Regions from separate parts of the Rossellomorea sp. NRS-1567 genome, predicted to be linked through region 1. Evidence: riboswitches for the same ligand, from Rfam matches in the RefSeq annotation. Region 1 holds a riboswitch; each other region holds the start of a gene.

Evidence for each region. Region 1 has a riboswitch for cobalamin ahead of ACIFOD_RS02490 (ribonucleoside-diphosphate reductase subunit alpha). Riboswitches for the same ligand answer to the same signal wherever they lie in the genome.
Region 2: another riboswitch for cobalamin. It lies ahead of metE (5-methyltetrahydropteroyltriglutamate--homocysteine S-methyltransferase); the one in region 1 lies ahead of ACIFOD_RS02490 (ribonucleoside-diphosphate reductase subunit alpha).
Region 3: another riboswitch for cobalamin. It lies ahead of ACIFOD_RS07165 (hypothetical protein); the one in region 1 lies ahead of ACIFOD_RS02490 (ribonucleoside-diphosphate reductase subunit alpha).

The regions. Positions count from the first base shown of each region.
Region 1 covers NZ_JBITPL010000002.1:164,107-172,187, reverse strand. Annotated here, with positions in the region: gene gndA (NADP-dependent phosphogluconate dehydrogenase) at 1-1,143, shown strand, start outside; gene ACIFOD_RS02500 (hypothetical protein) at 1,192-1,368, opposite strand; gene ACIFOD_RS02495 (SurA N-terminal domain-containing protein) at 1,493-2,269, opposite strand; cobalamin riboswitch at 2,924-3,104, shown strand; gene ACIFOD_RS02490 (ribonucleoside-diphosphate reductase subunit alpha) at 3,253-5,499, shown strand; gene ACIFOD_RS02485 (ribonucleotide-diphosphate reductase subunit beta) at 5,519-6,556, shown strand; gene ACIFOD_RS02480 (aldehyde dehydrogenase family protein) at 6,595-8,061, opposite strand; gene ACIFOD_RS02475 (SDR family oxidoreductase) at 8,081-8,081, opposite strand, start outside.
Region 2 covers NZ_JBITPL010000011.1:37,474-45,310, forward strand. Annotated here, with positions in the region: gene thiC (phosphomethylpyrimidine synthase ThiC) at 1-1,625, shown strand, start outside; gene ACIFOD_RS07185 (hypothetical protein) at 1,603-1,800, shown strand; SAM riboswitch class I at 1,900-2,010, shown strand; cobalamin riboswitch at 2,083-2,267, shown strand; gene metE (5-methyltetrahydropteroyltriglutamate--homocysteine S-methyltransferase) at 2,420-4,720, shown strand; gene ACIFOD_RS07195 (hypothetical protein) at 4,842-5,024, shown strand; gene ACIFOD_RS07200 (biotin transporter BioY) at 5,110-5,676, shown strand; gene ACIFOD_RS07205 (GNAT family N-acetyltransferase) at 5,719-6,507, opposite strand; gene ACIFOD_RS07210 (lmo0937 family membrane protein) at 6,745-6,894, shown strand; gene pckA (phosphoenolpyruvate carboxykinase (ATP)) at 6,955-7,837, opposite strand, start outside.
Region 3 covers NZ_JBITPL010000011.1:29,406-36,495, reverse strand. Annotated here, with positions in the region: gene ACIFOD_RS07175 (copper homeostasis protein CutC) at 1-196, opposite strand, end outside; gene ACIFOD_RS07170 (ABC transporter substrate-binding protein) at 324-1,262, opposite strand; gene ACIFOD_RS07165 (hypothetical protein) at 1,283-1,804, opposite strand; cobalamin riboswitch at 1,970-2,156, opposite strand; gene ACIFOD_RS07160 (hypothetical protein) at 2,287-2,619, shown strand; gene ACIFOD_RS07155 (DUF2584 domain-containing protein) at 2,659-2,901, opposite strand; gene ACIFOD_RS07150 (alpha/beta hydrolase family protein) at 2,946-3,728, opposite strand; gene ACIFOD_RS07145 (ABC transporter substrate-binding protein) at 3,947-4,948, shown strand; gene ACIFOD_RS07140 (ABC transporter ATP-binding protein) at 5,020-5,796, shown strand; gene ACIFOD_RS07135 (ABC transporter permease) at 5,777-6,577, shown strand; gene ytkD (RNA deprotection pyrophosphohydrolase) at 6,567-7,040, opposite strand.

The DNA.
Region 1 (8,081 bases):
TTAGATCAGGGAGATATTCTGATTGATGGAGGAAACACATACTTTGAAGATACGATTCGCCGCAATAAGGAACTTGGTGAAAAAGGAATCAACTTCATCGGTGCAGGTGTTTCGGGCGGAGAAGAAGGTGCTTTATACGGTCCTGCTATCATGCCGAGCGGTCAGAAGGAAGCATACGATTTAGTCGAGCCTTTCCTGACAGCGATTGCGGCCAAGGTAAAAGGCGATGCGTGCAGTACATATATCGGTCCGGATGGATCAGGACATTATGTGAAAATGGTCCACAATGGGATTGAATACAGTGATATGCAGCTTATCTGTGAAGCGTATTATCTTATGAAAAATGTATTGGGTTTAAGCGCAACAGAGCTGCATGAGATATTCAAAGAATGGAACGCGGGGGAGCTTGACAGCTACCTGATTGAAATCACGGCGGATATTTTCACAAAGGTGGATGAAGAAACAGGAAAGCCCCTTGTTGACGTAATCCTGGATACAGCAGGGCAGAAAGGAACAGGGAAATGGACAAGTATTTCTGCACTGGAATTAGGTGTACCATTATCGATCATTACTGAATCTGTGTTTGCCCGTTTCATCTCTGCCATGAAGGAAGAAAGAGTGAAGGCAAGTAAAATCTTAAGAGGACCAAGAAATAAGGAGTTCTCCGGTAACAAAGAAGAGTTTATCGAAATGATTCGTAAAGCGCTATATCTAAGCAAGATTTGCTCATATGCACAGGGTTTCGCCCAGCTTCAATCTGCTTCGGACGAGTATAACTGGAACTTGAAGCCCGGCGAGATTTCCATGATCTTCAGAGGTGGATGCATCATTCGTGCAGGCTTCCTGGAAGATATCAAGAAAGCGTATGATCGTGAACCGGGATTAACGAATTTACTTCTTGATCCATATTTCAAGGAAATCGTTGAAAACTATCAGGAGGAAGCGAGAGAAGTGGTGGCTACAGCCATCAAATTAGGTATCCCTGTACCGGGTCTTGCGAGTGCTTTGGCCTATTATGACAGCTATCGCTCTGAGTCACTGCCTGCCAACCTTCTTCAAGCCCAACGTGATTATTTTGGAGCTCATACGTATCAGCGTGTGGATAAAGAAGGAACATTCCATACGGACTGGTTATCTAAATAAGAAGAAAGAAAGCCCTGTGGGAATCCCACAGGGCTTTTGATTAACGCATTATTCTTTGCTTGATGAGTCATCTTTCGTATGATGCTTATTTTTCTCGTCCCGCTGCTCTTTTTTTAAGTCATCGAGGGGAATTGGATCCACATTTTGCTCACTTTCATGCTGATCGAGAATGCCGTCATGATCTTTATTGATCTGCTCTGGATTGTCATTGGCTCTTTTCGTCATTATCTTTTCACCCTTCCTTACTGAGTCGTTGTTGTACCATACCCTTCGTGGGCAGAGAAAAACATCGGGGAATAGATTATAAGAAAGCCACCTACACAGATAGGTGGCTTTCTTTCATGGTGCATTAGATTTTTACATCAACTTTAGCATTTTTCTTTAAATCTTCTACATGCTGAACAAGTTTTTCTTGTTTTTTCTGTTGTTCTAATTGAGTCTTGATCTGAGGTTTCACTTCTTCAAATTTTGGTGCATCCTTTGATTCACCCTGACCTTGCTGACTTGCGTACTGATCGTAAAATTTCTTCATTTCATCTTCAGAGACTTCTTCTACTTTGATTTCTTTTTCAACGTAGTTAGTGTATTTGATGTTTTCGGCGATTTGCGTTTTTAACTCGTCCATCGTGAATCCGGCTTTCTTCATTGCGTCTTCAAACTTCTTTTCATCACCGTACTGCTTTTTAACTTCTTCCAGTTGTTTATTGATTTCATCCTCTGATGCTTTGTAGCCTTTTTCATCGGCCTGCTGCATAAGGAGTGTTTGTCCAACCAGGCTATCAATCGTTTGTTCTTTTATTTTCTTTGCTGCATCTTTACTTGTTGGGTCTTGCCCCATCTGTTGATACTGCATTTGTGATTGAGTCAATACGTTATTGAAATCTTCACCTTTTATTTTTTCGTCATTTACAATGGCAACGATCTTATCTTTTTCAACCTTCTGTTTATCCATTTTCTTTTGCATTTCTTCCATTTGCTTCGCTTGCTCTTCTTGAGCCTTTCCATCGCTTTTTTCTTCTGTTTTCGCTTTATCGTCAGCTTGTTTTTGGCTCTCCTCGTTCGAACCGCAAGCGGCTAGTCCAATCGCTAATAATGCTACTAGTAAAGTCGTTAATAATTTTTTCATAATAGACCCCTTTCAGAAGTAAGGTGTGATTTCCAAAAAAATCACTTAATGCGCATTTTAAAGGAAAAACCCGTAAAAAGAAAGTATTTAAGCTAAAAAGTATAGATTGTAATGAGGTTGAAATACAGTGAATTACTAATATGGTCCCTCTTTCACTAGAATGTATACGATTACATTCGACTATCAACTGCCGGGCAGAAATGAAAATGTAAGAAGGTTTTCACTTGGTAGCTAAAAAAAGAGGCTGTTTAAATCGAGTGCTTTCCTCCATTTAAACAGCCTATAAAAAATATTGGGGACCAAAGAATACTGTCAAACAACCTTCTATTTGAATTATAGAGAGTGGTAACATTTTCTTCAACTAACATGTAGGCAGGTGTCGGCTGACTAGTGTCCATTTGAAGGTAGTATTCAATCTTCTCCTATTCTTTTCATGGAAAATAATAGTTATAAGCATAATTCAAAGGAAGGATTATTCCTTCTGTTCAACTTGTTACAACTCTTGACTTTACGAGTGTAATAGAGTGATACTATTAAAAGATTTCAACGTCTAAACAAAATCAATAGTTTCACTTGTAAATTCATTTTTAATCGTTTATGATGATACAGAACACAACATTTAGTGTTCTTTTTGATGATTGTAACTATATATTGATTATAACCTGTGAATAGGGTGTCTGAATGGACTTAAAAGGGAATCCGGTGTGAATCCGGAACTGTCCCCGCAACTGTAAGTGCTGACGAAATAAGGAACTGCCACTGTCATATACGATGGGAAGGCCTTAGAGTAGAGTGAAGCACGAGTCAGGAGACCTGCCTTGTTTATCACGTGTTATCTTCTTCGGGAATTGGGAGGATAAAGCGAGGATTGGAATAGGCACTTTAGTCTATTCATATATCTTTCGTACATAAAGCCCATCCTTCTAGAAGGATGGGCTTTTTTTTGAATCCTTCCCACACTGTATAAATTGGGAGGAATGATGATGTCAATCGTATCACAGGATCAAAGGATTTCAGGGGACGCAAAAGCGATTCTTACAAATCTCCACAGTCGCTTTCCACAACTTCATTTTAAAGAATTCGATGAAAAGACTTTTAAGTATGCAGACGGTCAATCTGAATGGAGTAAAGAAAAGCTTTATCATTTCATGATACTTACGGCAGTCGAACGGATCTCTGCCCATGAACCTGATTGGACGTATGTGGCTGCAGAATTATATTTAATGAAACTTTATCGTACAATCGCCTATTCAAGGAGAGTGGAAGAAAGCGTGTTGTACAGTTCCTTTTATGAATTAATTCAAGACTTGACTGATAGGAAACTATATACACCCGCACTATTGGAATCATATAGCAAGGAAGAAATTGACTCTTTGGGGAGGGTCATGGATTCATCTAAAGACCATCTGTTTACGTACATAGGGATCGTCACACTATCAGAGAGGTATTTAACTAAGTCCCATGATGGTGAAATCCTTGAATTGCCTCAGGAGCGATTGCTAATCATCGCCATGACGCTCTTTATGAACGAACCCCGTGATATGCGACTGGCGCTTATTGAAGAAGCTTACTGGGCCCTGTCTAATTTGTATATGACGGTTGCAACCCCTACGTTTGCCAACGCCGGCAAAAGCCATGGTCAGTTATCGAGCTGTTTTATTGATACGGTAGCCGATGATTTAAGAAGTATTTATGACAGTAATACAGATGTTTCCACACTAAGTAAAAACGGTGGCGGCCTCGGTATCTATCTGGGGAAGGTCCGGAGCAGAGGTAGTAATATCAAAGGCTTCAAGGGAGTAAGTTCAGGTGTTATACCATGGATGAAGCAATTAAATAACACAGCCGTATCCGTTGATCAATTAGGTCAACGTCAAGGAGCGATCGCTGTATATTTGGATGTATGGCATAAGGATATTTTTCCTTTTCTTGATACCCGATTAAATAATGGAGATGAAAGGCAGCGTACTCATGACCTTTTCACTGGAGTAAGTGTACCGGATTTATTCATGGAACAAGTGGAGGATAGAGGGGATTGGTACTTATTTGATCCTCATGAAGTGAGGGTGGTCATGGGATATTCCCTGGAAGATTACTATGATGAGTGTGATGGAGAAGGTTCATTCAGGGATAAGTATTGGGAGTGTGTAGAATGTCACGATCTTTCCAGGGAAGTAGTTCCTGCGATTGAAATTTTCAAGCGGATCATGATTTCCCAGCTCGAAACGGGGACACCCTATATGTTTTACCGCGATACAGTCAATCGGCTAAATGCCAATGGGCATAAGGGAATGATTTACTGTAGTAATTTATGTACGGAAATCGCCCAGAATATGAGTGCGACCGTCATGGAAGAAGAGGTCATAAAGGACGGTAAAATCATTACCTATAAATCTCCGGGAGATTATGTCGTCTGTAATTTGGCATCTGTTTCTTTAGCCAAAACAATCATGGATGATGAGCTGGAAAGAGTCGTGTCCATAGGAGTGAGATTACTTGATAATGTCATAGATATTAATAAGCTTCCTGTCCTGCAAGCCCAACAGACAAACAGGCGCTATAGAGGGATTGGATTAGGAACCTTTGGATGGCATCACCTCCTTGCATTGAAAGGTTTGAAATGGGAGAGCGATGAAGCAGTTGATTATTGTGATTCCCTATACGAGGATGTTGCTTATTACACGATCAAAGCCAGTCATGAATTAGCGAAAGAAAAAGGCTCCTATCCCTATTACAGCGGGTCCGACTGGTCGACTGGAGAATATTTTTCAAAGAAAGGGTATTCCGGACCGAGGTGGGATGCACTCAGGGATGGTGTTTCCTCACAAGGAATCCGAAACGGATATTTAATGGCCGTTGCGCCCAATTCGTCCACTTCGATCATTGCCGGCTCTACAGCCAGTATAGATCCCTTATTCAGATTAGAGTACTCGGAAGAAAAGAAAGACTATAAGATTCCCGTTACAGCACCTGATTTATCACCTAAGACGACCTGGTATTACAAAACGGCTTATAACGTAGATCAGCACTGGAGTATTAAACAAAATGAGAAGAGACAGAGACATATAGATCAAGGAATATCGTTTAACTTGTATGTGAGGAATGATATCAAGGCGATCGAGTTACTATCTCTTCATTTAGATGCATGGAAGTCAGGATTGAAAACGACCTACTATGTGAGATCAACATCTGTTTCAAATTTTGAAGAATGTGAAAGCTGCCATAGCTAGCAGGGAGGAAGATGATAACGTGAATGGATTAAAGCAGCGAATCTTAATAGATTCTGAGGCACCAAATAAATCTACCGGAATTGTAAATGGACAAAGCTCGAATATATTAAACTGGGATGATGTCAGGTTCTCATGGGCCTATCCAAAGTATAAGAGAATGCTGGGGAATTTCTGGACGCCTTTTGAGATCAACATGGCAAAGGATATCAAGCAGTTCCCTACTCTTTCAACAAGGGAGCAGGAGTCCTTTTTGAAAATCATCGGCTTACTGGCTCTCCTTGATAGTGTGCAGACCGATTACGCCGGTAAAGTGGCAGACTATCTCACGGATTCCAGCCTGAATGCATTGATGATCATTTTGGCACAGCAAGAGGTCGTCCATAACCATTCGTACAGTTACGTGTTATCCAGCATCGTGTCCAAAAAGAAGCAGGATGAAGTGTTTGATTTCTGGAAGAACGATCCAATCTTGAAGAAGCGGAACGAATTTATAACGAATGGATATAAAGGATTTGTAGAATCCCCCACCATTGAGAATCTATTAAAGTCAATCATATATGATGTCATTCTGGAAGGATTGTTCTTTTACTCCGGTTTTGCCTTCTTCTATAATCTGGCCAGAAATCAAAAGATGGTGGCGACATCGACGATGATTAATTATATCAATCGGGATGAACAGCTGCATGTCGGCTTATTTGAAAAAATATATAAAGAAGTCCTTAACGAGAATCCTGATTATCAAACGGATGAGCTGCGTGAATTTGGACAAGATGCTTTCAAACAGGCAGCTCTCCTGGAAATAGAGTGGGGAAGAGATATCATCGGATCTCACGTTGAAGGGCTGCTAATGAGCGACCTTGAAGATTATATTAAATTCATGGCGAATAAAAGAGCCAAACAGCTGGGGTTTGAAGAACCATTTCAAGGATATAAGACCAACCCACTAAAATGGATCATTGCCTATCAGGAAGTGGATAGAGGGAAGACTGATTTCTTTGAACAGAAATCAAGGCAATATACGAAGACATCGGATGCTAATGGGTTTGATGAACTATAAAAACAAAGAAAGCGAGTCATCACGACTCGCTTTTCTTATTATTTCTTTTCAATAAATGGCCCGTAATCTCTTCTCTTATGCTGAACGGCGACCCATTTAACGGTTGTGAATTCTTCGAGGGCCCATTCTCCGTTAAAGCGGCCAAGGCCGGAATCCTTTTCTCCCCCGAATGGCATATGCGGCTCATCATTCACAGGTTCGTCATTAATATGAATCATCCCGGTCTTTACTTGGTGAGACAAATTCGTCGCTCTCTCTATGGAGGAAGAGTGTACTGCTCCACTTAGGCCATATGGATGTTCATTGGCCAAGCGGATCGCCTCATCGTCATCTTCAAACGGGATGATGGCTGCTACAGGTCCGAAGATTTCATTCTTTGCAATCGGCATTGAGTTGGTCACATGAGTCATTACTGTAGGATACAATAAGTTCTCATCAGCGTTGCCTCCTAATACCACTTCCGCTCCTTGTTCCTTGCTGATTTCAATATCCTTCAATATTCTGTTTACTTGATTTTGATCAATTAATGGCCCGATTTGGGTCGTTTTATCTGAAGGATCTCCTGTATTTAGTTCTTTTACACGAGATACAAAAGTTTTCACAAATTTATCGTACATCTCTTTATGAACCATGATCCGATTAATGGACATGCAAATTTGTCCTTGATGATAAAATTTTCCGAATAGGGCTGATTCAACTGCCTGATCGGGATCTGCATCATCAAGAACGATAAAGACGTTGTTTCCACCTAACTCTAGAGCAGTCTTCTTCAGGTTCTTTCCTGCGAGCGCTCCTATTCCGCGGCCCACTTCAGTCGAACCGGTAAAGGAAATCAATCTGGGAATCGGGTGAGCAACGATATCATCACCAATTTCTGATCCCTTTCCAACGACTACATTTAACAACCCCTTCGGCAGTCCGGCTTCCTCAAAGATACTTGCAAATAATAAACCGCCTGTCACAGGGGTGTGAGTAGCCGGTTTAACAACAACACCGTTTCCGGTTGCTAAAGCCGTTGCAATTGAGCGAACTGCTAAATGGAAGGGGAAGTTCCAGGGGCTGATTACTCCCACAACCCCAAGCGGTTCTCTGTAGACACGGTTTTCTTTCCCGGGTACTTGAGAAGGTAGTATTTTCCCCTCCATTCTGTAAGGGTAGGTTGCCGCTTCCTTCATACTATTTATGGAGACCTTCACTTCGCCTGCCGCTTTCATGTATGTGCTGCCAGACTCTTTAATTAGCCAATCAATGATTAATTCCTGATTGTTTTCGACGACTTCAACGGCTTTTTCCATCACTTCTCTTTTTACTTGAGGAAGTTCTTTCGCCCAGCTTTCTTGAGCTTTTTGTGCTGATTTATAAGCGGTGTCAAGATCATCTTTATTGGCAGCTTTAATGGAACCAAGCTCTATATTATTGAATGGGTTTTTATTGGGAATCATATTCTCACTGTTTCCTTTTACCCATTCTCCATTAATAAATAGTTTATCAAATTGTGTATTCATGATTAGTCCTCCTTGTTGTT
Region 2 (7,837 bases), on a different contig from region 1:
ATGAACCGGTTCGTGTATACGATACAAGCGGACCTTATACAGATGAGCATTACCAAGTCGATATTAATAAAGGATTACCTTCCGTTCGCACAGAGTGGATCCAAGAACGTCAGGATGTCACGGCTTACCCCGGACGTGACATCGAACCGGAAGATAACGGCTATAAATCAGACGATCCTCGTGCAAACGTAGAGTCGTTCCCTACTATCAAACGTACCCCAATGCGGGCGAAAATGGGTCGTAATGTGACTCAAATGCATTATGCGAAAAAAGGAATCATTACACCGGAAATGGAGTTCATCGCTATCCGGGAAAATGTTGATCCGTCATTTGTAAGAGAAGAAGTAGCAAAGGGCAGGGCCATCATTCCTGCTAATATCAATCATCCTGAATGTGAACCGATGATCATCGGTCGTCACTTTCATGTGAAAATAAACGCGAATATCGGAAACTCTGCCGTATCATCTTCCGTTGAAGAAGAAGTGGAGAAAATGACGTGGGCAACTCGTTGGGGTGCCGATACCATAATGGACTTATCAACAGGTAAAAACATTCATACAACAAGGGAGTGGGTCATTCGAAACTCCCCTGTCCCTGTCGGTACGGTCCCGATCTATCAAGCACTTGAAAAAGTAAACGGAATTGCTGAGAATCTTACTTGGGATGTGTACAGGGATACATTGATCGAACAGGCGGAGCAGGGAGTTGACTATTTCACCATTCATGCAGGTGTATTATTGCGGTATATTCAGCTGACGGCTGAGCGTACAACAGGCATTGTTTCCCGTGGAGGTTCAATCATGGCACAATGGTGTCTTGCCCATCATAAAGAGAACTTTCTTTATTCACATTTTGAAGATATATGTAAGATTTTAAAAGCCTATGATATCTCCGTTTCCTTAGGAGATGGTTTAAGGCCCGGATCAATCGCTGATGCGAATGATGAAGCACAGTTTGCCGAGCTTGAAACATTAGGCGAGCTAACCAAAATTGCTTGGAAGCATGATGTACAGGTGATGATTGAAGGCCCTGGTCATGTACCGATGCATATGATTAAAGAGAATGTGGATAAGCAAATGGAAATATGTCATGAAGCTCCTTTTTATACCCTGGGGCCATTAACGACAGATATTGCACCGGGGTATGATCACATTACTTCCGCCATAGGGGCTGCCATGATCGGTTGGTTTGGAACAGCTATGCTGTGCTATGTAACACCGAAAGAGCATCTGGGATTACCGAATAAAGATGATGTGCGAGAGGGTGTCATTGCTTATAAAATCGCAGCACATGCAGCGGATTTGGCGAAAGGGCATCCAGGGGCACAAGTAAGGGATAATGCCGTTTCTAAGGCTCGATTTGAATTTAGATGGAATGACCAATTTAATTTATCCCTGGACCCGGAACGTGCAAGGGAGTATCATGATGAAACACTTCCTGCAGAAGGGGCAAAAACGGCCCATTTTTGTTCAATGTGTGGACCGAAATTTTGTTCAATGAGAATATCACATGATATAAGGGGAATGAAGGAGAATAGCATTGATGATGCTCATAAGGAAATAGAAAAAGGATTGAAAGAAAAATCGAAGGAGTTTGTGGAAAATGGATCAAACATCTATCGATGAACCTCTTTGTCATGTACTCAAATTGAAGAATGATATCGTAAAGCTCAATCAGAGAGTCATCCAACTCGAAAAAGAAGTGAAGAGCATTCAGGAAAACTGCAGGCATGTCTTCTATGAAACGGATGTAACAAGATCTTGTATCAAATGTCATTATGTAGAAAGTACCTATTATTAGAAACGTGTAAGTTATTGATTAAATTTCTTTTGACAGCTTATATGTACCGTGCTACGATTATTACAAATTTCGGAATATTAAATGAATATATATGTGTAACTCTTATTGAGAGAGGTGGAGGGACTGGCCCTGTGAAACCCGGCAACCATTCAACCTATGTGTTGAAAAGGTGCTAATTCCTGCAAAGCAAATGGCTTTGGAAAATAAGAGAGGATTCTAATAAACATGAAACCCTCTCTATAGTAGTCAGAGAGGGTTTTTCGTTTTTATGAAAGAAAAATTAAATAGTCAAATGCAATAGGTGCTGAGTCATGCTCAGCTAAAAGGGAAGACCGGTGAAAATCCGGCACGGTCCCGCCACTGTGATGGGGAGCGACTTATCATTCAACCACTATTTCTATTGAAATGGGAAGGGATAAGAAGCTGTGAACCTAAGTCAGGAGACCTGCCTGTTGTATGCGCTTATGCTCTACGTGGATATAGAGAGGGGTGAGGAATACGTGTTGAGAATACTAGTTTGTCTCAACTCCAGTTAGTGATACGTATGAATCTCTCTTTCATTTGAAAGGGAGATTTTTTTGTTGATGACAATCATATCAAGATAAGGAGTGAGGATTGAATGAGTAATGTGATCAGTTCGAATTTAGGATATCCAAGGATCGGTGAAAAGCGTGAATGGAAAAAGACGCTGGAACAATTTTGGGCAGGGAAGATTGAAAAGGATACCTTCTTAGAAAAAATGGAGGAAATACGAGTCAACCATTTGAAGAAGCAATTGGACCAGGGGATTGATCTGGTTCCGGTTGGAGATTTCAGCTTATATGATCATGTGCTTGATACAGCCGTCATGTTCGGTTTGGTTCCCGAGAGGTTTCATTATAGTGGGGGTAAGGTTTCTCTTGAAACGTATTTCGAAATGGCCAGAGGCGCGAAGGACGCGGTGGCACTGGAAATGACAAAATGGTTTAACACCAACTATCACTATCTCGTGCCTGAACTTGATGGGATCGAACCCCGGTTGGTAGAAAATCGTCCTCTGCATTTTTATAGAGAGGCAAAAGAAAAAGCAGGGATAAAAGGGAAGCCGGTTATCTTAGGTCCACTCACTTTTGTGAAGTTGTCTAAAGGATATGAAACCGGGGATTATATAACCCTTGTTGATCGATTTGTCCCTCTTTATGCAGAAGTATTGCGTGAATTAAAGGAAGAGGGTGTAGAGTGGGTACAAATGGATGAACCGATATTGTGCACCTCTATCGGGGATGAAGAGATGGATCAATTCAAAGAGGTCTATCAAACCCTTAAAGAATCCTGCCCGGGCTTAAAGATCATCCTTCAAACCTATTATGATAGTTTGGAAAGGTACCAGCGGGTGTTAGCACTCCCGGTAGATGGTATAGGGATAGATTTTGTGCATGATCGTGGTGAGAATTTGGCGGCGCTGAAAAGATTTGGCTTTCCTAAGGGGAAATTCCTGGCTGCCGGCATTCTTGATGGCAGGAATATTTGGAGAAGTAATCTTGCCGATACCCATTCGCTTCTATCGTTCATTGCAGGGTATGTGCCGAGTGATCGCTTGATCATACAACCATCATGCAGTTTACTACATGTACCTGTAACCTTGCAGAATGAAGAAGCACTTGGTACACCTCTCATTGACGCTCTATCATTTGCTGATGAGAAATTACATGAAATCACTATTTTAACAAAGGGGATTCGTAAGGGAGCCGAGACAATAGAGGATGATATCGCTCAAAGTGAAAAGGCGATTAAGAATTTAAACGAATCACCGCTGCGTAATAATAGGGAGGTGCAGGAAGAGGTTAAAGGATTGCATCCCCATAATGTCGGGAGAAAGGATCCTTTTCACGTTCGTAAACTGGAACAGGCCAAGTACTTTTCATTACCTGTTCTACCTACCACTACAATCGGCAGTTTTCCTCAAACACAGGAAGTAAGAAGGCAAAGGTTGAAATGGAGAAAGGGAGAACTTTCTGAAGGGGAGTATCAGCAATATATTCATGCAGAAATAAAACGGTGGATTGAAATTCAGGAACAAATAGGCCTTGATGTGCTGGTACATGGTGAATTCGAACGGACGGATATGGTTGAATTTTTTGGTGAAAAATTAGAAGGTTTTCAATTTACGAAGTATGGGTGGGTACAATCATACGGTTCCAGATGTGTGAAACCACCACTCATATATGGGGATGTGAATTTTAAAGAACCTATGACCGTCAAAGAAACCGTATATGCTCAATCATTAACCGATAAACCGGTTAAAGGGATGTTAACGGGTCCTATCACGATTCTGAATTGGTCATTTGTTCGGAATGATGTATCCCGGTATGAAGTGGCTAATCAAATCGCACTGTCTCTTCAAAAGGAGATAGAGGAACTAGAAGCCAATGGGATTCGCATGATACAAGTCGATGAGCCGGCACTTAGGGAAGGACTGCCTTTAAAGAGTGAAAATTGGGAGGAATATCTTAAGGCTGCCGTTTATGCTTTCAAATTGGCCACTTCTTCTGTACAGAACCAAACCCAGGTCCATACACATATGTGCTATTCAGATTTTGAAGATATTATTGAGGCCATCAGTGATCTGGATGCTGACGTCATTTCGATTGAAACCTCAAGAAGTCATGGGGAATTAATCACTGTTTTTGAAGACAATACGTATGACAAAGGGATTGGCCTGGGGGTATATGACATTCACAGTCCACGTGTGCCGAAGCATGAAGAGTTAATCCGTAATATACATCGGGCTCTCGAAGTGCTGGATCCCCAATTATTCTGGGTCAACCCGGATTGTGGTTTGAAAACCCGTGGGATCGATGAGACGGTCTTAGCGCTTAAAACCATGGTGGAAGCTGCGGAACAGGTGCGTGAAGAAATGCTGCTTAAAAAGGAAAGATAATAGACGGGAAACGAAAAGAAATATGATCGAGTGTAGCTGATTACGTTCCCATGATCCCTTTTTTCAAAACGCAGGACGCAGTTGAAAAGAATTGCGTCCTGCTCATAAGGAGAAAAAGAAAATGCCATACATAACCATTGGAAGGATCATTCAGGTATTTAATGAACGTCATCCAAATCGCACCATCCTATATTTGGTGAGCAATAAGGGAATTGATGAGTTCCCCCACGGCAGGGTCTCATTAAAAACCGCTATAGAATGGCAGGCAAAAGAAAAGATATGTAATGTCTATGCTCCCAGTTAAAGGCAGGGAGAAAAAATAAGCTTCCCAAAATCCTTTTAATTGTGTTAACTTAATATTATACATAGTTTACATACACAAGGGGGATTTGAAAGTGAACGGAGAAAAACTAAGGGTGATCATTCACTGTGCCATCTTTGCTGCGATTACGGGGATTTTCGCTCAAATCGAGATTCCACTGCCACTCGTACCAATCAGCGGCCAAACATTAGCAGTAGGAATTACAGCGACGATTCTCGGAAGCCGATATGGAGCGTTCGCCATGGTATGCTATGCAGCCCTTGGAGCAGTCGGTGTTCCTGTATTTGCGGGCTTCAGTGGAGGGGTACAGGTTCTGGTCGGTCCTACGGGAGGCTATATCTTCGGCTTTATCGTAGCGGCTTTCTTTACAGGCTACATTCTTGAAAAAACCAAATTTACCATTCCAATGGCGATGATTGCCAATACAGTCGGAATGATCATTACGTTGATCCTGGGTACCATTCAACTTAAATTTGTAGCCGAACTTAGCTGGAATCAGGCAATGGCAGCAGGAGTATATCCATTTATCGTAGTTGGACTGATCAAAGCATTCCTTGCAAGCTGGATTGGAATCACTGTAAGACAACGACTGGTTCAAGCCAGATTGATTGGGAATCGGAAAGTAGCAGCATAATGAAAAAAGTTGACTCTTTGTTGGGAGTCAACTTTTTTATGACTAAAATTTATACATAGACCAATAGCCAATATCCTTGAATCCGATTCGCTTATAAATTTTTCCTGCTTCAGGATTATCATAGAAAAGGCATAACTCTTTTCCTTCTTCTAAAACATCACGACAAAGCTTCGTCATGCACTCGGTCGCATATCCTTTTTTCTTATACTCAGGGTGTGTGCAGACAGCGACAATCATCGCAGACATACTGTTTTCCGCGGTTGTGGAAGAAGAAGAAACAAATTTTCCGTCTTCCTCTACGTAATAGCTTCTCGACACTCCTGCTTCCATGCTATGTTTTCTCTTTTCTACAGAAAAATCGCCACCACTGAATTCAGGGATGCTGTTCAACAGGTCCACAAGTTTAGGTAAATCAGTGAGGGTAGCCTGTTTTACATGAGGCAGGTCTTGTCGATCCATTGCTTCCGTGTTGTCACATTTCGCATAGTACATATGTCTTTTGGATTTAATTTCTCTGGATAAAAAGGGTTCGACTTGTTTCACAATCCTTTTTAAACCAGAAACGATGCTGTAGTCTTCGGTCCCATTGATGATTCCGGCAAACCCTTCTGCATCAAATTCACCCATGGAAAAAGGGATGAAGTTTTCTCTGTACTTAAGGAGGATTCCCCTCAAATTTCCTTCCGCGTCAAAGTCGCCCCAGATTTTCTGGAATTCCTGTTCATACCCGAAGGCTTCGATGTCCCCGATAATAAACAAATTCTCAGCCGGCTGCTGATGAATGAGTTGCTGGCAAATATCATGATCCTGTTCTGTAAGCTGTCTGATCATCATGTTCCCCTCCTGTAAATAATCATTATCATACCAAAATTAGAAATATTTAGTAAAGTATTATTTTTAGAGGAATTTCAATAATAGATGGTACAAGTGATGTAACTTGTATAAATTCAGTGGGACTAACAGAAATTATGAATAGCTACACTTTTTTTTGTGAAATACCATGCGTGGTTTTAAATTCATTAAAATAGGGAATCTTAGCATCAAACACAGTTATTAGGAGGGAAACTTATGCTTTGGACCATTATTGGAATTCTTTTAGTCCTTTGGTTACTTGGATTGATTTTTAAAATCGGAGGGGCCATCATCCATGTATTACTTGTTATTGCCATTGTTGTATTCTTATTTAACAGAATCACCGGGCGAAAGAAAGGGCTATAACCCCTTTATAATGTCAAAGGTCCGTCCCTCGATTCGAGGGACGGACCTTTGTTATATAGACTATTTAACGGCTGGGCCGCCTTTAAGTTCGATTTCAGATGGTACGTTTGAGAATTTCTTGAAGTTTTCGTTGAATTTGTGGGCAAGTTCTTTTGCCTTCACTTCATAGGCTGCTTCATTGGACCAGGTTCTCTTTGGTTGAAGCACTTCGTCAGGAACACCAGGAACGTGAACAGGGATGTTCAGACCAAAGATGTCGTCCGTTTCTGTTTCAACGTGAGTCAGTTCCCCTTCAAGAGCTGCTTGAATCATAGCACGAGTGTACGATAATTTCATGCGGTTACCAACACCGTATTCTCCACCGGTCCAACCAGTGTTCACTAAGAATACTTGTGCATTGTGCTCATCGATTTTCTTCCCAAGCATCTCGGCATAACGAGTGGCAGGGAGTGGCAGGAATGGTGAGCCAAAGCACGTCGAGAATGTGGCCTGTGGTGAAGTGATTCCGCGCTCAGTACCTGCAAGCTTCGATGTATAGCCGCTCAAGAAGTGGTACATTGCTTGTTCTTTCGTCAGTTTGCTGATTGGAGGCAATACCCCGAATGCATCTGCGGTTAAGAATACAATGGTATTTGGATGTCCTGCAACACTTGGTTCAACGATGTTTTCCATCGCTTGAAGAGGGTACGCAGCACGAGTATTTTCTGTTAATGTGTTATCCTCATAATCAGCGATGCGGGAATTGTCATCGAGAACCACATTTTCAAGGACAGAACCGAAACGGATCGCATCAAAGATCTGTGGCTCCTTTTCACGTGTCAGACCAATACACTTAGCGTAACAGCCGCCTTCAATATTGAATACACCGTTCGGGGACCATCCGTGCTCATCATCGCCGATTAGACGACGGTTCGGATCTGCGGACAATGTCGTTTTTCCTGTA
Region 3 (7,090 bases), on a different contig from region 1:
AGAAAGATTTACTATGTAATCGGATCATAATCTGAACAGGAATCGAAACAGTCCTTAATACTTTTTCTATCACATGAAAATCAGGAGTTAATCCTCCCTCATGTATGGCAGACACCAATTCAAGTCGATCTGCTCCGGATGCTTCTGCAACTTTGGCATCCTCCTCATTCAAGACTATGACTTCCAGTTTGCTCATGTTGAATTCTCCTAACGTGATGATGTTACGTTAACTTTATCACAATGTTGAAGATTGTAGAACTTGAGATAAAAAAGACAATGATTCCACATACAAATCACTGTCTTCTCCAATCTAATATCTTACTTTATTCAGACAATAAATCCGGATACACCGTTTTTGCTGTTAGCTCAACGGCTTCGCCAATACGCGGTCCCGGTCTTGACATAATATCTGAGTCCAAGAAATGGATCTGGTCATTTTTCACTGCATGTACATCTTTCCAGCTTTCCCGGGACTTGATTTCGGCTGTCGGCTCGTCGACATACCCCACTGTCGTTAAAATCATATTAGGATTCCGTTTAATGATTTCTTCTTCGCCTACTTTCACCCAGCCTTTTTGGTCTACGAAAATATTATCTACCCCGGCCGTTTCCAGTATTTCCTGCTGAAACGTTTCTGCTCCTGCTGTATAAATATCCGGGGAGGGACTGATTTCAAAATATACTTGTTCTTTTTCCTTTAGTGTACTTACTTTTTCTTTCACATCTGAAATCTGTTGCTTGATGCCGTCTACCAATTCGTTCCCCTTCTTCTCTACTCCCATTACCGTTGCAATTTGTTCAATATCCCCATAAACATCTTCAAAGGTTTGGGCAGATTGAATGACGAATACGTTTAATCCTGCCTCTTCAAGTTGCTTCACTCCGGCATCATCTCCAGTGGTATATGCAATGACAACTTCGGGCTTTAGTGCAATGACCTCTTCAGCATTGACCGTCATGGAATCCGACACTCTTTTAATCTCCTTCGCTTCTTCAGGATAGTTGTCGAATTCAGTTGCCCCGACTACCTTATCTCCTGCTCCTATGGCAAAGAGAATCTCTGTGTTACTCGGCTGTAAGGAAATAACGGTTTCCGGCACTTTCTCAAAGCTAATCTCTTCTCCCCTGTCATCTGTCACAGAATAAGACTCATTTTCAGGCTTGACTTCCTTTGTGGATGTTACTTCTTCCCCATTGCTGCACCCTGCGAAAACAACCAGGATGATTGATAATAGTAAACTATTTAACCATGACTTTTTCATATTTCATCTTCCCCGCTTCTCTATTTTTTTTCGCTATACGATTTACTCACAAAAGGAATTTCTTCAATCCCTTCACATTTATTCACATACACAGCCATCACAAACAGGACATTTGCCAGTAAATGAGCGTACTTAAATAAAATGTTCTCCACTTTCATCTCAGTACTGACTTTATGTAAGGCACGGACGGACTTTTTTGCTTCACTGCGACAGGTATGAAGCGTACATGCGGCTGTACAGCCTTGAGGAAGGACAAAGGTTTGGATAAGGTCCTCGACTTCCAACACATAACGATCGTACATTTGGCTCAATTTATTCAAGTCCTCTTCCATGATGGCCGTCATTCCCCGCACCGAGCCATTGAGATGGTACGCCATCTCAGCTAAATATAGTAAATCGTCGTGCACTTTCGGTAAGTGTTCCGTCAATGATGACGCGAGTCCGATTTTAGTCGACAGTGAATCGGTCCGGATCTCAAAATCTACGGTTGAAACAGACTCACGCATATAGGGATAACATAAGTAGCGGAAATCCTTTGCCATATGTAAGTTCCTCCTTTCTGAATGATGTTTGTGAAACACCTATCGTATCTTCCGGGAGGGCACATAAACACAAAAAAACCACCCAAGAATATTGGCCGGCAGTTGTCATCCATATGAAAAAGAGATGCTAAAAAGCCGCACCATACCCTTAACTTCCGAAGAGCATAATACGATGAAAAAAAGGCAGGTATCCTGGCTCGTGCGTCAGCCTACTCTAAGAACCTTCCCATCTGAATGATCAAATAGTGGTTTTCTTCTTATTTCGTCAGCACTTACAGTTGCGGAAACAGCTTCGGATTCACACCGAATTCCCTTTATGCTAAAGATCAGCACCTAATTTCTGCGTGGGTTTATTCACTTAAGGAACATTATACCACTTTATCCATTTCAAAGTTGATGAAGTTTTGCATAAAAAACAAACATGTTGACGTACAAGCTTGAATATCTTTTGAGTATGTGAAGAAATGATAAGGAGGAAAAACATGAAGCAATTCGTTGTTTTGATATTATGCGTATTCTTATTAAGTGCATGCGGCGACAAAGAACCTGCATCCTATGAATTATGTGGATACGGGGATATGATGGTGGTGAACAAGAAGGAATATGTGAAAGTCTCTGAGGAGAAGAAGCTGGTCCTTGATGAAGAGCTCGGGGCTATTAAAGAAAAGATTGATAGTGAATATCACCCTGTTAATGACTTCACGGCAAATACACTTAAAAAAGGAACACCCATCTATAGCGTGAAGGATCACAGCAACTACCTGATTGCTCAGACTGAGGATAATCGCTATATTTTATATGAGGAAATAAAATAAAAGGAGGGCTGTAAGCGAATGTTTACAGCCCTCCTTTATTTAGTTCGTAGAATTCAAGGAAATCAATCGATACAGAATCGTCGTTTTCTCATCCGTCCACTCCATCTTTTCAATCCTGCCGTAACCACTGGGATCACTGTGTTTCGTTTTTCTGACATCTATCGGAATATGCATAGGATAAAGGCGATATCCATCCTTTTGAAGCTCGAACAGATTCTCTTCTTTCCGCACTTCTTTTCCTTTTGTCACGATCATCGTGTTTAATTCCAAGCCCATGCCCATTTCGCTTGACCTCAATCCTTTTTTATTTAATCATACACCACTGTCTATTGATTTTTCATCCATGTGCATAGCATGGAGACGATTTGTTGATTCTTTCGTGGTGGAAAGTAGTGCGTAAACTCTTTAAAGTATCGGGACGACACAGATTTCTCCAACTCTTTCAGTCTTTTTTCTAATCTATATGCATGCTCCACGGAAACGTTCTGATCCTTTTCACCGTGAATGATCAATACGGGAGCTTCAAGGTTGTCCAATTCGTATAGTGGGGTACGCCATTCGTATCGTTCCGGAACTTTATTGGGACTTCCCCCTATGACTCTTTTCATCATTCTCCTGAGATCCTTCCGTTCGTCATATGTTAAAAACATATCTGAAACGCCTCCCCATGTAACAACCGAGGTGACGTCCCTCTGCTCTATGCCTGTCAGAAGTGCCATGACCCCTCCACGGGAAAAGCCAAACACATGGATCCGGTTATGGACCACTCTGTGATAGTCTTTAAGCAATTCAACACCCGAAATGGCGTCTTCACGATCATCCCCCGCAAAATCTTCATTTCCCTCTCCACCAAGGTTTCCTCGGTAATAAGGAGCAAATACAATGAATCCGTGAGAAGCAAATTGAGCGATTCTCGCCGGGCGGACCATGCCGACGCCTTTGATCCCACCTCTTAAATAGAGAAAACCCTCATACTTCCCACCTCCAGCAGGTTCAGCCAATAAGCCCTTTACCCGTAGACCGGAGGATAGATAGGTAATTTCATATAGTTCCACATGAGGATTAGGTGAAGGAAACAAGGTTTTCTTCACAATCGTTCCGTTTTTCATATTCTCTTCCTTTCAAAACGTGCATTGGGTATTCACACATTTTTTATACTTCACATAGGATATTTTAGCAAATCTCATCATCAGCAGACGATTCAAGACCCTGCCTTTATGACCATCCTACCCTTTTAATATGGAAAGATAAACAAGGCAAAGAGAGATGCACTCATCCCCATTCTATCGTTAAACGAGTTTCATAAAGCTTAAAGGAGGAATATTGAATGAAAAAATGGCTTCGTAGTGGCTTTGCCGTGTTGCTCATAGGTATGTTGGCAATCGGATTGACAGCATGTGGAGAAAAAGAAGAAATCGTACAGAAAGTTCGTGTAGCAGAAGTGACCCGCTCGATTTTCTATGCTCCTGAATATGTCGCAATCGAAAAAGGATTCTTCAAAGAAGAGGGGCTGGACATTGAACTGACCACTACCTGGGGTGGAGATAAGACCATGACCACCTTGCTATCGGGCGGCGCAGATATCGCCCTGGTCGGTTCAGAAACCTCCATCTACGTCCATGCACAAGGTTCGGATGATCCGGTCATTAACTTTGCTCAATTAACCCAGACCGATGGAACATTTCTTGTTTCCCGTGAAAAAGTAGAGAACTTTGAATGGGATCAGCTAAAGGGCACCACCTTCCTTGGTCAGCGTAAAGGCGGTATGCCGCAAATGGTTGGGGAATTTGTCCTGAAGCAGAATGGCATCGACCCGCAAAGCGATTTAAACCTGATCCAAAACATTGATTTCGCGAATATCGCGAGTGCCTTTGCATCCGGTACAGGAGATTACGTTCAGCTATTCGAACCAACGGCATCCATTTTTGAACAGGAAGGAAAAGGGCATATCGTGGCTTCCTTTGGAACAGAATCCGGTCACGTTCCCTATACAACGTTCATGTCCAAAGACAGCTACATGAAAGAAAACAAAGAAACCGTAGAGAAATTTACGGAAGCTCTGTACAAAGCTCAAGCATGGGTGGCGGAAAACAGTGCAGCAGACATTGCGAAAGTGATCGAGCCCTATTTTGAAGACACAGAGCTTTCATTAATTGAAACGGTTGTTGATCGCTACAAATCACAAGGGTCCTTCGCCACAGATCCAATCCTTGACGAAGAAGAGTGGAACAATCTCCAAAACATTATGGATGAAGCAGGAGAGCTACCACAGTCCGTTGATCATGAAACGTTAGTGAACACGTCAATCGCTGAAAAAGCAGCAAAGTAGAACATCCGGGGCTGACTTCACATGTCAGCCCTTCCCTTATAGAAAAAAACGAAAATGGAGGCTAAAATACAGTGAACTTTCTATCTTTAGAATCGATCCACCACACCTACTTTTCACCCAAAACGGCCACCCATGCCCTCTCAGACATTACGCTTGCGGTAAAAGAAGGGGAGTTTGTCTCGTTTATCGGTCCGAGTGGATGCGGGAAAACCACGTTACTCTCCATTATTGCAGGACTCATCCGGCCGACAGAAGGAACGATTCTTTTAAACCAACAACCCATTCGAAAAATGAAAGAGAAACTGGGATACATGCTTCAGCAGGACTATCTGTTTCCGTGGAAGACCATCGAAGAAAATATTTTTCTAGGTTTGACCATTATGGGGACCCTGACAGAAGAAAAGAGGAATGAAGCACGTGCTTTGTTGGCTGAAATGGGGTTAGAAGGTGTAGAAACATCTTATCCAAGGGAACTATCGGGAGGAATGCGTCAAAGAGTGGCGCTGATTCGAACTCTCATCACAGAACCTCAATTACTTCTACTGGATGAACCATTCTCAGCACTCGATTATCAAACCAAATTAAAGCTAGAGGATCTGGTGTATTCCACATTAAAGTCTTTCGGCAAAACCGCTATTCTTGTGACCCATGATATTGGCGAAGCCATCTCCATGAGTGACCGCATCATTCTATTCGGGTCGAAACCAGGGTATATACACACGATATTCGAGGTCCCGCCCCCGTTAAAAGAGTTAATGCCCTTTGAAGTGAGGAATCACCAGGAATACCCGGGATTTTTCCAAACCATATGGAAGGAGCTTGAAAAACTTGAATCACGAATCGATTAAACAAAAACACCAGGAATACATCCAATCAATTAAAAAAGAACAACGATGGGTTTGGTTTTATCAGGCTCTTATTTTCTTTGTGTTCTTTACTCTGTGGGAAATCGCGAGCCGGAACAGTTGGATAGATCCCCTCATTTTCAGCTCACCCTCAAAAATCTGGAAGCTGTTTCTCGTAAAACTTGGAGACGGAAGCCTTCTGGCCAATCTTTCTGTCACACTCGGTGAAACCATCATCGGATTCATTCTCGGCACCTTACTTGGAACCCTTTTAGCCGCTTTATTATGGTGGTCACCATTTCTTTCTAAAGTATTGGACCCTTATCTTGTGATCCTGAATGCCATGCCGAAAGTAGCCCTCGGTCCGATATTGATTGTAGGGTTGGGACCCGGCTTCACATCGATCATCGCCATGGGTACCGTCATTTCCGTCATCATCACCACGATTGTTGTGTATACTTCCTTCAGGGAAGTGGACCCGAATTATTTAAAGGTGATGCAGACCTTCGGAGCAAGAAGGGGGCAAATGTTCAAAGAAGTCATTCTCCCTGCCTCTTTCCCTACCATCATCTCGACACTGAAAGTCAACGTGGGCTTATCATGGGTCGGGGTCATCGTAGGAGAATTCCTTGTTTCCGCCAAAGGGCTTGGGTATATGATCATTTATGGTTTCCAGGTCTTTAACTTTACCCTTGTCCTGCTATCCCTGCTTGTCATTGCCGTATTCGCTACCATTATGTATAAGCTGGTTGAACAACTCGAAAAGAAGTTGATCAAATCTTAAGGTTGAGATCCCTTATTCTTTTGAGAGCCAAGTCCACCACTTGATCTTTCATGATAAAACTAAAGGAAAGATCGTCATGAATGTTGGAGAAATCCCCATTCCAAAGGACGGCTCCTTCTGTTTCCAGATAATCTTCCTTGCTTATGATCTCCTCAGCGTTAGCAAAGAAAATCGTTTTGATAAATGGTGAGTGATCATATACCTTATATTCTCCAATGCATAACGGCTCCTTGATCACTCCCCCTGTCTCTTCAAACGTTTCACGTACCGCAGCTTCCTCAAGGGTTTCTCCTTTTTCCCGCTTCCCACCAGGAAACTCCAGACCTCTTTTTTTATGCCGTGTTAACAACCATTTCTCCTTGTAGCGGCATAGAACCAACACATGGTGTGATTCTTGTTGAAAGCTTCCCTTTTTAAAGGATATTTCTACTTTCTTCCCATTTTCGTCGATAAACTGTTCCACTAATTTCACCTCATCCGTACACACTTTCTTTCATCTAACCATAAATAAAA